One region of the Bartonella sp. bp_1 genome, then DNA from elsewhere that is predicted to be linked to it. Evidence: predicted binding sites of a transcription regulator. Region 1 holds the regulator's gene; the other holds the start of a gene.

Evidence for each region. The regulator HrcA, encoded in region 1, represses chaperone genes, less so after heat shock. The targets are predictions, from matches to a motif close to GTTAGCACTCNCNNNNNGNGAGTGCTAAC.
Region 2: the regulator HrcA is predicted to act here: its motif matches at 2,416-2,444, upstream of groES (co-chaperone GroES).

The regions. Positions count from the first base shown of each region.
Region 1 is NZ_CM147851.1:2,316,576-2,320,792, forward strand. Features, by position in the region: gene thpR (RNA 2',3'-cyclic phosphodiesterase) at 60-614, shown strand; gene ACYZ97_RS11615 (hypothetical protein) at 676-1,011, shown strand; gene grpE (nucleotide exchange factor GrpE) at 1,073-1,732, opposite strand; gene hrcA (heat-inducible transcriptional repressor HrcA) at 1,983-3,044, opposite strand; gene rph (ribonuclease PH) at 3,164-3,883, shown strand; gene rdgB (RdgB/HAM1 family non-canonical purine NTP pyrophosphatase) at 3,880-4,217, shown strand, end outside.
Region 2 is NZ_CM147851.1:209,066-213,282, forward strand. Features, by position in the region: gene fumC (class II fumarate hydratase) at 1-141, opposite strand, end outside; gene groL (chaperonin GroEL) at 385-2,019, opposite strand; gene groES (co-chaperone GroES) at 2,077-2,373, opposite strand; gene ACYZ97_RS01075 (hypothetical protein) at 2,476-2,994, shown strand; gene ACYZ97_RS01080 (zinc ribbon domain-containing protein YjdM) at 3,088-3,426, shown strand; gene ACYZ97_RS01085 (2,3-butanediol dehydrogenase) at 3,472-4,217, opposite strand, start outside.

The sequences.
Region 1 (4,217 bases):
GCCCTTTTGGGCGCATGTCGTTATCCTGAAACCGGTTTCCATTTTTAGGAGACATGCGCATGCCACGTTTATTTGCCGCTTTGGAAATTCCCCATCAGGCTTCGCTGTCTCTTTCATTGTTAAGGGGCGGCTTGCCCGGTGCACGTTGGATTGATGCTGAAAATTATCATATAACCTTGCGTTTCTTTGGTAATATGGAAAACCATATTGCCGATGAATTGGTCTATGCACTTGATCGTGTTGAACGTCCACCTTTTGATCTATCCTTGAATGGAATTGATATTTTCGGTTCTAAAAAACCGCATTCGCTTTTTGCCCGGGTTGAACCATCGGATGCGCTCGACCAGCTGCAGAGCGAAATTGACCGTATTGCCAAACGATTGGGAATAACAACAGAGAAGACACGCTTTGTGCCACATGTCACGGTGGCAAGGTTACGGCAGGTGCGTTTGGACGATCTTCTGCCTTATCTTTCAACACGTGGTCATTTTTTATGTCCACCGTTTCACGTAAATCGTTTTGTATTGATGTCATCTAAGGAATCGGTTGGCGGTGGTCCATATGTCATTGAAGAAAGCTGGGCGTTAAGAGAAAAACAACCTCTGTTGGTTTAAAGTGTTTTAATATATACATATTCGTATATTGATTCGGCCTTGAATATGGTGAGGGATAACGATGAAAAAAATAGTTTTGGCGCTGGCATTTGTTGGCATGGGCGCAAGTTTTGGTTTATCAGCAAACGCTGCTGATTTGGTTGGTTACCCGAATGTGCCCGAGGCCTATTCAAAATGCACATTTAAAGTGATTGAAAAGAAAAAAGTTGAATTGAACCAGCTTTATTATAATCAACTGAAGCCGCAAAATACAAAAGTATCAAAGGATTGGGCGCAAAAGATTGTTGACGTACGTGCCAATCTTACCCGCTCAGGCCTGCCGGATGCACCTTGTGTTCAGCTTGACGAGGCATTGACAGCCATCAAGGCTGATCTCGGTCAAGTTGCAAACCATTAAATATAAGATTTAATAAAAAATCCGCTTCATGATGATGAGGCGGGTTTTTCTTTGCCCTGCTTTATACAGAAGGTTCGCCTTGCGGGTTTTCCGCTGTTTCTTTTGGGCCGCCTTTACTTACGCCTACCATGGCTGGACGTAGTACCCGATCGCCAATGACATATCCAGCCTGCACGACCTGTTGGACTGTATTATTAGGGACATCTGCATTAGGAATTTCAAACATCGCCTGATGGAAATTAGGATCGAATTTTTGTCCTTCCGGCTCGATTTTTTTAACGCCATGACGTTCCATCGCCGCCATCATGGCGCGTTCGGTCATCTCAACGCCTTCTGCCAAGGCTTTCAGACTTTCATCGGCTTCACGGGCATCGGCAGGGATTGCTTCCAGAGCACGGGCCAAATTGTCGGAAACCGATAGCATGTCACGAGCAAAATTGGCAATTGAGTAGGATTTTGCATCAGCCACATCTTTGGCTGTACGGCGCCGCAGATTTTCCATCTCGGCCGCTACACGCAATACCTGGTCTTTCAATTCTTCATTTTCGGCAGCAAGGGCTGCAACAGGATCAGCGCCTTCATCGGCTTTTTCGTCTTCGAATGCTTCGGCTGCAGCTTCTGCCTTGCGATTTTTCAGAAAATCATCAGCCGCCTTTTTTAATGCCTCGCGATCCGCCGGATTTTTAAGGTCGCGGTTTTCCAGATCATTTTCATCAGACATATGAGCATTCCATTTCTTTTTGGGATTTCTACAAATCTATTGTGATAGATTGCAGATCGATTTGTTTCTGCCACCGATATTGAGGTTTGGATATAAAAAATCAAGAGGTAAGAATAAAAACCTTTATGTCGCAAACAACAAGAAAGGTATCTGGTGCAAGTTTGTTTTCCACGGGTCTTTAATTTACTTCGGCAAGGATCGCTCATAAATCAAGGTTGAGGATGTAGGCTGTATGTAGAGGCAGCTCATTTTATCTCAAAAGTCTTGAAACAAGTTGGGCTGTATAGTCAACCATTGGCACGATGCGTGCATAATTCAATCGTGTCGGACCGATAACGCCAAGTGCGCCAATGACCCGTTGCTCGCTATCGCGATAAGGCGCGACAACCAGAGAAGAACCGGAAAGCGAAAATAGTTTGTTTTCTGATCCGATAAAAATGCGTACGCCTGATCCACCTTCGGCCAGATCCAGCAATTGCACCATGCTTTCACGGGTTTCCAGATCATCGAACAGGTGTTTCAAACGTGCGAGATCGTCTGAGGCCTTAATGTCTTCCAGTAGATTGCCTCGTCCGCGTACAATCAGCTGGGTTTTTTGATTTTGGCCCTCGCCGCCCCATATGGCTAGACCTGCATCGACCAATTGTTGTGAAAGTGCATCAAGTGCTGCGCGTGTTTCTTCGCGTAGCCGTGCAATTTCGAGTTTTGCTTCTGAAAGCGTACGACCTTGAATATGGGCATTAAGAAAATTGGTCGCCTCTGTCAGCTGCGACAATGTCACACCTTCGGGTAATTCAATAATGCGGTTTTCGACATCGCCATTCTGGCTGACTAGAACAGCTAAAGCACGTTTTGAATCGAGTCGGACAAATTCGATATGTTTCAATGTTCCTTCTGTTTTGGTAGCCAGTACCAGTCCGGCACCACGCGAGAGGCCTGATAAAATTTGGCTGGCCTCGGTCAAAAATTGCTCGACTGATTCTGCATGGCCCGCCTCACGTACTTGCGATTCGATGGATTGACGTTCGTCAGGCGGCAGATCGCCTACTTCCATAAAGGCATCGACAAAAAAGCGAAGGCCCGATTGGGTTGGCATCCGGCCTGCAGAGACATGGGGTGAATAGATCAACCCCAGATGTTCAAGGTCGCTCATGACATTGCGGATGGTTGCCGGTGATAGCGATTGCGGCAGCAATCGGGAAAGATTGCGCGAGCCGACGGGTTCGCCATCATTGAGGTAACTTTCAACAATAGAGCGAAAAATATCGCGTGAGCGCTCGTCAAGACTTTTCATGTCATCGGTTAGTGCCATGGCTCTATCCATTTAACGTTATAGAATATCTGTTGCGGAAGTTTTTCTTATATAGGTTTTGCCAAAGTGTGGTCAAATAGTCTAAAGAAAAGCTTGAAGATAAATCAAGTGAGGTTTTTATGCGTCCATCCAATCGTGCGGCCGACCAGATGCGGGAAGTGTCTTTTATCCGCAATGTTAATAAGCATGCTGAAGGCTCCTGCCTTGTTAAATTCGGTGACACCCATGTTTTATGCACAGCAAGTCTTGAAGAGCGTGTGCCGGGCTGGATGCGCAATAGCGGCAAGGGCTGGGTAACAGCCGAATATGGTATGTTGCCGCGCTCGACCGGTGATCGTATGCGCCGTGAAGCTTCTTCCGGCAAACAGGGTGGTCGTACTTTGGAAATCCAGCGTTTGATTTCGCGTTCATTGCGTGCAGTCGTGGATTTGCAGGCTTTGGGTGAAATGCAGATTACAATTGATTGTGATGTGATACAGGCTGATGGCGGTACGCGTACGGCTTCGATTACCGGCGCATGGATTGCACTTTATGATTGTCTGAGCTGGATGCAGTCTCGCCAGATGGTTTTGCGCGACAAGGTGTTGAAAGATCATGTAGCGGCTATTTCTTGCGGCATTTATCAGGGAACACCGGTTATTGATCTCGATTATGTGGAAGATTCCAACGCTGAAACGGATGCCAATTTTGTTATGACCGGCCGTGGCGGTATTGTTGAAATCCAGGGCACGGCCGAGGGTGAACCGTTTTCGGATGATGAATTCAATACGCTGAAAACGCTTGCCAAGAGTGGCATTGCCCAATTGGTAGAATTGCAGAAAAAGGCCGTTGCCGAATGAGAAAGCTTGAAGGCAAGAAGCTGGTTGTTGCTACCCATAATGCTGGAAAACTGAAAGAGATTGCCGATCTGATCGGGCCATTCGGTTTTGAAACACAATCGGCAGGCGGATTGGGCCTACCAGAACCGGAAGAAACGGGCACAACATTTGAAGAAAATGCCTATATCAAAGCTTTTGCGGCGGCTGCAGCTACGGGGCTTCCAGCATTGTCAGATGATTCTGGTATGGCGGCTGATGCATTGGATGGGGCACCGGGTGTCTATACCGCAGATTGGGCCATTCAGCCTGATGGCAAGCGTGATTTTATAAAGGCTATGCAAAAGGTTGAAGATGC
Region 2 (4,217 bases), 360 kb from region 1:
GGCATGGATCAATGGTAGCGGTTGACGTTCGCCGCCAATTTTGAAGTTATGGCGCGAACGTTCTGTCTGTGCACCCCAATAATGATCGCCGGGTACTTCGATTTCACCAAATGTGTCGGTCTCTTTACGAATGGCGGCCATGGCTGAACTCCTCTTTATGGGTCGCTAAGAAATGTGTTTGCTGTCTAGCATATGAAAGACGATAAGTCTTTTCAAAATCTGTTGTGATATAGACATGAAGTTCATCGCCATTCAAGACCGCTGTATGATCTTATTATTTAGATGAAAATTGATAATAGTGGCTTCTTTGGGATAGATAATGCAACGTAAAGCGGTCAAAATAAAAAATGGGCCCGCAGGCCCATTTCTTTTGTTTTTGACTTCTTAGAAGTCCATGCCGCCCATGCCGCCGCCGGGCATTGGAGGCATTGGAGCCTCTTTCTTCGGCAGTTCGGCAATCATGGCTTCTGTGGTGATCAACAAGCCAGCAATGGAAGCTGCATTCTGCAGGGCAGAGCGGACAACCTTGACGGGATCGACGATACCGATCTTGATCAAATCGCCATAAGTACCGTTGGCTGTGTTGTAGCCATAGGTATCGGATTTGTTTTCCAAAATCTTGCCAACAATGATCGAAGCTTCTTCACCGGCGTTGGTTGCGATCTGGCGGGCAGGAGCCTGCAGTGCGCGACGAACGATGTTGATACCGGCTTCCTGATCGGCGTTGATGCCTTTGACCTTGATTTCGGTTGCAGCGCGCAGCAATGCTGTGCCACCACCAGGAACAATGCCTTCTTCAACAGCCGCACGGGTTGCGTTCAGTGCATCGTCAACACGGTCTTTCTTTTCTTTCACTTCGACTTCTGTCGAACCGCCAACGCGGATAACAGCAACACCACCGGCAAGCTTGGCCAGACGTTCTTGAAGTTTTTCACGATCGTAATCCGATGTGGTTTCTTCGATCTGTGCCTTGATCTGATTTACACGGGCGTTGATTTCTGCCTTTTTGCCGGCTCCGTCAACGATTGTTGTGTTTTCCTTGGAAATGTTGACCTTCTTGGCGCGGCCGAGCATATCAAGTGTGACATTTTCAAGCTTGATGCCGACATCTTCGGAAATAACCTGACCTGAGGTGAGGATAGCGATGTCTTCAAGCATGGCCTTACGGCGATCACCGAAGCCAGGCGCTTTAACAGCAGCAATTTTCAGACCGCCGCGCAGCTTGTTGACAACGAGTGTTGCCAAAGCTTCACCTTCTACATCTTCAGCGATGATGAGGAGCGGTTTGCCTGACTGGACAACAGCTTCAAGCACGGGAAGCAGAGCTTGCAGGTTGGAAAGCTTCTTCTCGTGAATGAGGATATAAGGATCGTCGAGATCGGCAACCATCTTTTCAGCATTGGTAACGAAATAAGGTGACAGATAACCACGGTCAAACTGCATGCCTTCAACAACTTCCAATTCGGTTTCAGCTGTTTTGGCTTCTTCAACTGTGATAACACCTTCATTGCCGACTTTCTGCATGGCTTCAGCAATCATCTTGCCGATTTCTTCTTCGCCATTGGCAGAAATAGTACCGACCTGGGCAACTTCAGCTGAAGTCTTGATCTTTTTGGCTTTTTTCAGGAGGTTGGCAACAACTTCATCAACAGCTGCATCGACGCCACGCTTCAGATCCATTGGGTTCATGCCGGCGGCAACAGCCTTGGCTCCTTCCTGAACAATGGCCTGACCCAGAACGGTTGCAGTTGTTGTACCGTCACCGGCAACATCATTGGTCTTGGAAGCAACTTCGCGCAGCATTTGTGCGCCCATATTTTCGAACTTGTCTTCAAGTTCGATTTCTTTGGCAACCGATACACCGTCCTTGGTGATGCGCGGTGCGCCGAATGATTTGTCGATGACGACATTACGACCTTTGGGGCCGAGTGTTACCTTGACGGCATTGGCAAGGATATCAACGCCGTGCAACATGCGCTCACGCGCATCACGACCGAATTTGACTTCTTTAGCAGCCATGTTTCTATCTCCTTAAGGGGGAATTCCCCGAATTAAACTAATGTCTAGGGCTGGCGATTAGCCGAGAATGCCCATAATATCGGATTCTTTCATGATCAGAACGTCTTCACCGTTAAGCTTGACTTCTGTGCCCGACCATTTGCCGAATAGAACGCGGTCGCCAGCCTTGACGTCAAGCGCTACGAGTTTGCCATTGTCATCACGAGCACCCGGACCAACGGCGATTACTTCACCTTCAGACGGCTTTTCTTTTGCAGTATCGGGAATAATGATACCGCCAGCAGTTTTTTCTTCTGAGTCAAGCCGACGCACAACAACACGGTCGTGGAGCGGGCGGAACTTTGTCTTAGCCATAGTTTGAACCCTTAAACTGTTAAACTCTTCTGGTTTATAATTATTAGCACTCGTAAGCGAAGAGTGCTAACATGATAGAACAGATAAAAATTGAGGGCACAGATGTCAAGAAGCAGGTCTAAAAAAATATCAAAATTTTCTTTATGGCTTAAATATCTATTTATTATTGGGGGAAGTCTTTATGTAGTAATCCATTTTGCGAGGGACTTCATTTATCGTTACGATGTATTGCAAGAGGGTATCATTCGCGGTACGTATTATTCACGTTATTTATCAGCTCGTTCCAATCGATATCCGGTTTTTGGTGAGCTCGGGCCAGTGGTGCAGTCGGTCTCTGCCCATGGGAATAGTGGTGAGTGGGTCGGTTATCTCGAATATGTAAGTTATCTTGATAGCGATGCATTAAAAAAAGAATATACTGCTTATGCTATTAGCCAAAAATGCGAAGTGAAATATAATCAAACCGGCTATTATACATGGCAGAATATAGACATAACACTTTTTTGTCCTGATAGATCGGGGAAATTGGATTTTGATAGCGAAATCCGTTTGGACACCCAACATAAGGGTGCAACAGAAGTGCTAATTGTTTTGGGGCCAGATGATAAGTTGGGTAAGTGATGCAATATGCTTTGATCGGGCGTGAATTTGCACTTTGAGGTAATTCACTCTATGGAATGCAATAAATATTATTATTTATGAATGGTCTGATTGATGAGTGAACTACCTGCATGCCCGAAATGTAATTCTGCCTATACGTATGAAGATGGTGGCAATTATATTTGCCCTGAATGTGGCCATGAATGGAACGCAGAAAGTGCAGTTGAGGGAGTGTTGACTGTACGCGATTCTAACGGTGTGGTGTTGAAAGACGGCGATACGGTAACAGTGATCAAGGATTTGAAGGTCAAGGGCTCGTCATTGGTGGTCAAGGTTGGCACCAAGGTGAAGAATATCCGTCTTGTCGATGGTGATCATGATATCGACTGCAAAATCCCCGGTATTGGCCAGATGGGGCTGAAATCGGAATTTGTCAAAAAGGTGAGTGAATGAAGCAAAATCGGGCTGATCCGATCGTGCTTCATTTCTATCTTATCGTTATTTGGGTGCTTCGACCAATATTTTTATCTGGTGTTTTTCATTGACCAGCGTTTCGAAACCTTCCTTGACGATGTCGTCAATTTTGATTTTCTTGGTCACCAGTTTGTCAGCGGCAAAATAGCCCTGTGCCATCAATTCCATGACGGCTGGGAAAATATCACGATAGGCGATGATACCTTTCAGTGTTTTTTCCTTCAAGACAACAGTATTGGGCTGGAAAGCCGCTTCGCTTTCCCAAATAGAGACAATCACAGTCTCGCCTTCATAAAGGGTTGAATCAATGCATTGTTGCAAAACTTTGGGCACGCCGGTCACTTCAAAAGCAACATCGACGCCTCCGTCTGTCAGTTCACGGATACGGGCTGCAGGATCTTCTTTTGAAGGATCAATCGCCAATCGCGCGCCCAGTTCGATAGCTTTTTGGGCGCGCTGTTGCGAGAGCTCCACAACATAAATTTCGGAAGCGCCGGCCGCTCTCAGGGCTTCGACAAGTAGAAGCCCGATTGGACCAGCGCCGTAAATGACAGCCTTGTCACCGGCTTTCAATTTGCTCAGGCGTACGGAATGTAATGCAACAGCTGCCGGTTCAACAAGGGCACCCTGTTCCATGGAAAGACCCTGTGGCATTTTATGGACCATATGCTCGTCAACCACTGTATAGGCCGCAAAACCACCACCGCCGCCGGAGAGACCATGGAAACCCAGATGGTCGCATAGATTATATTTTCCCTTTTGGCAGGCAT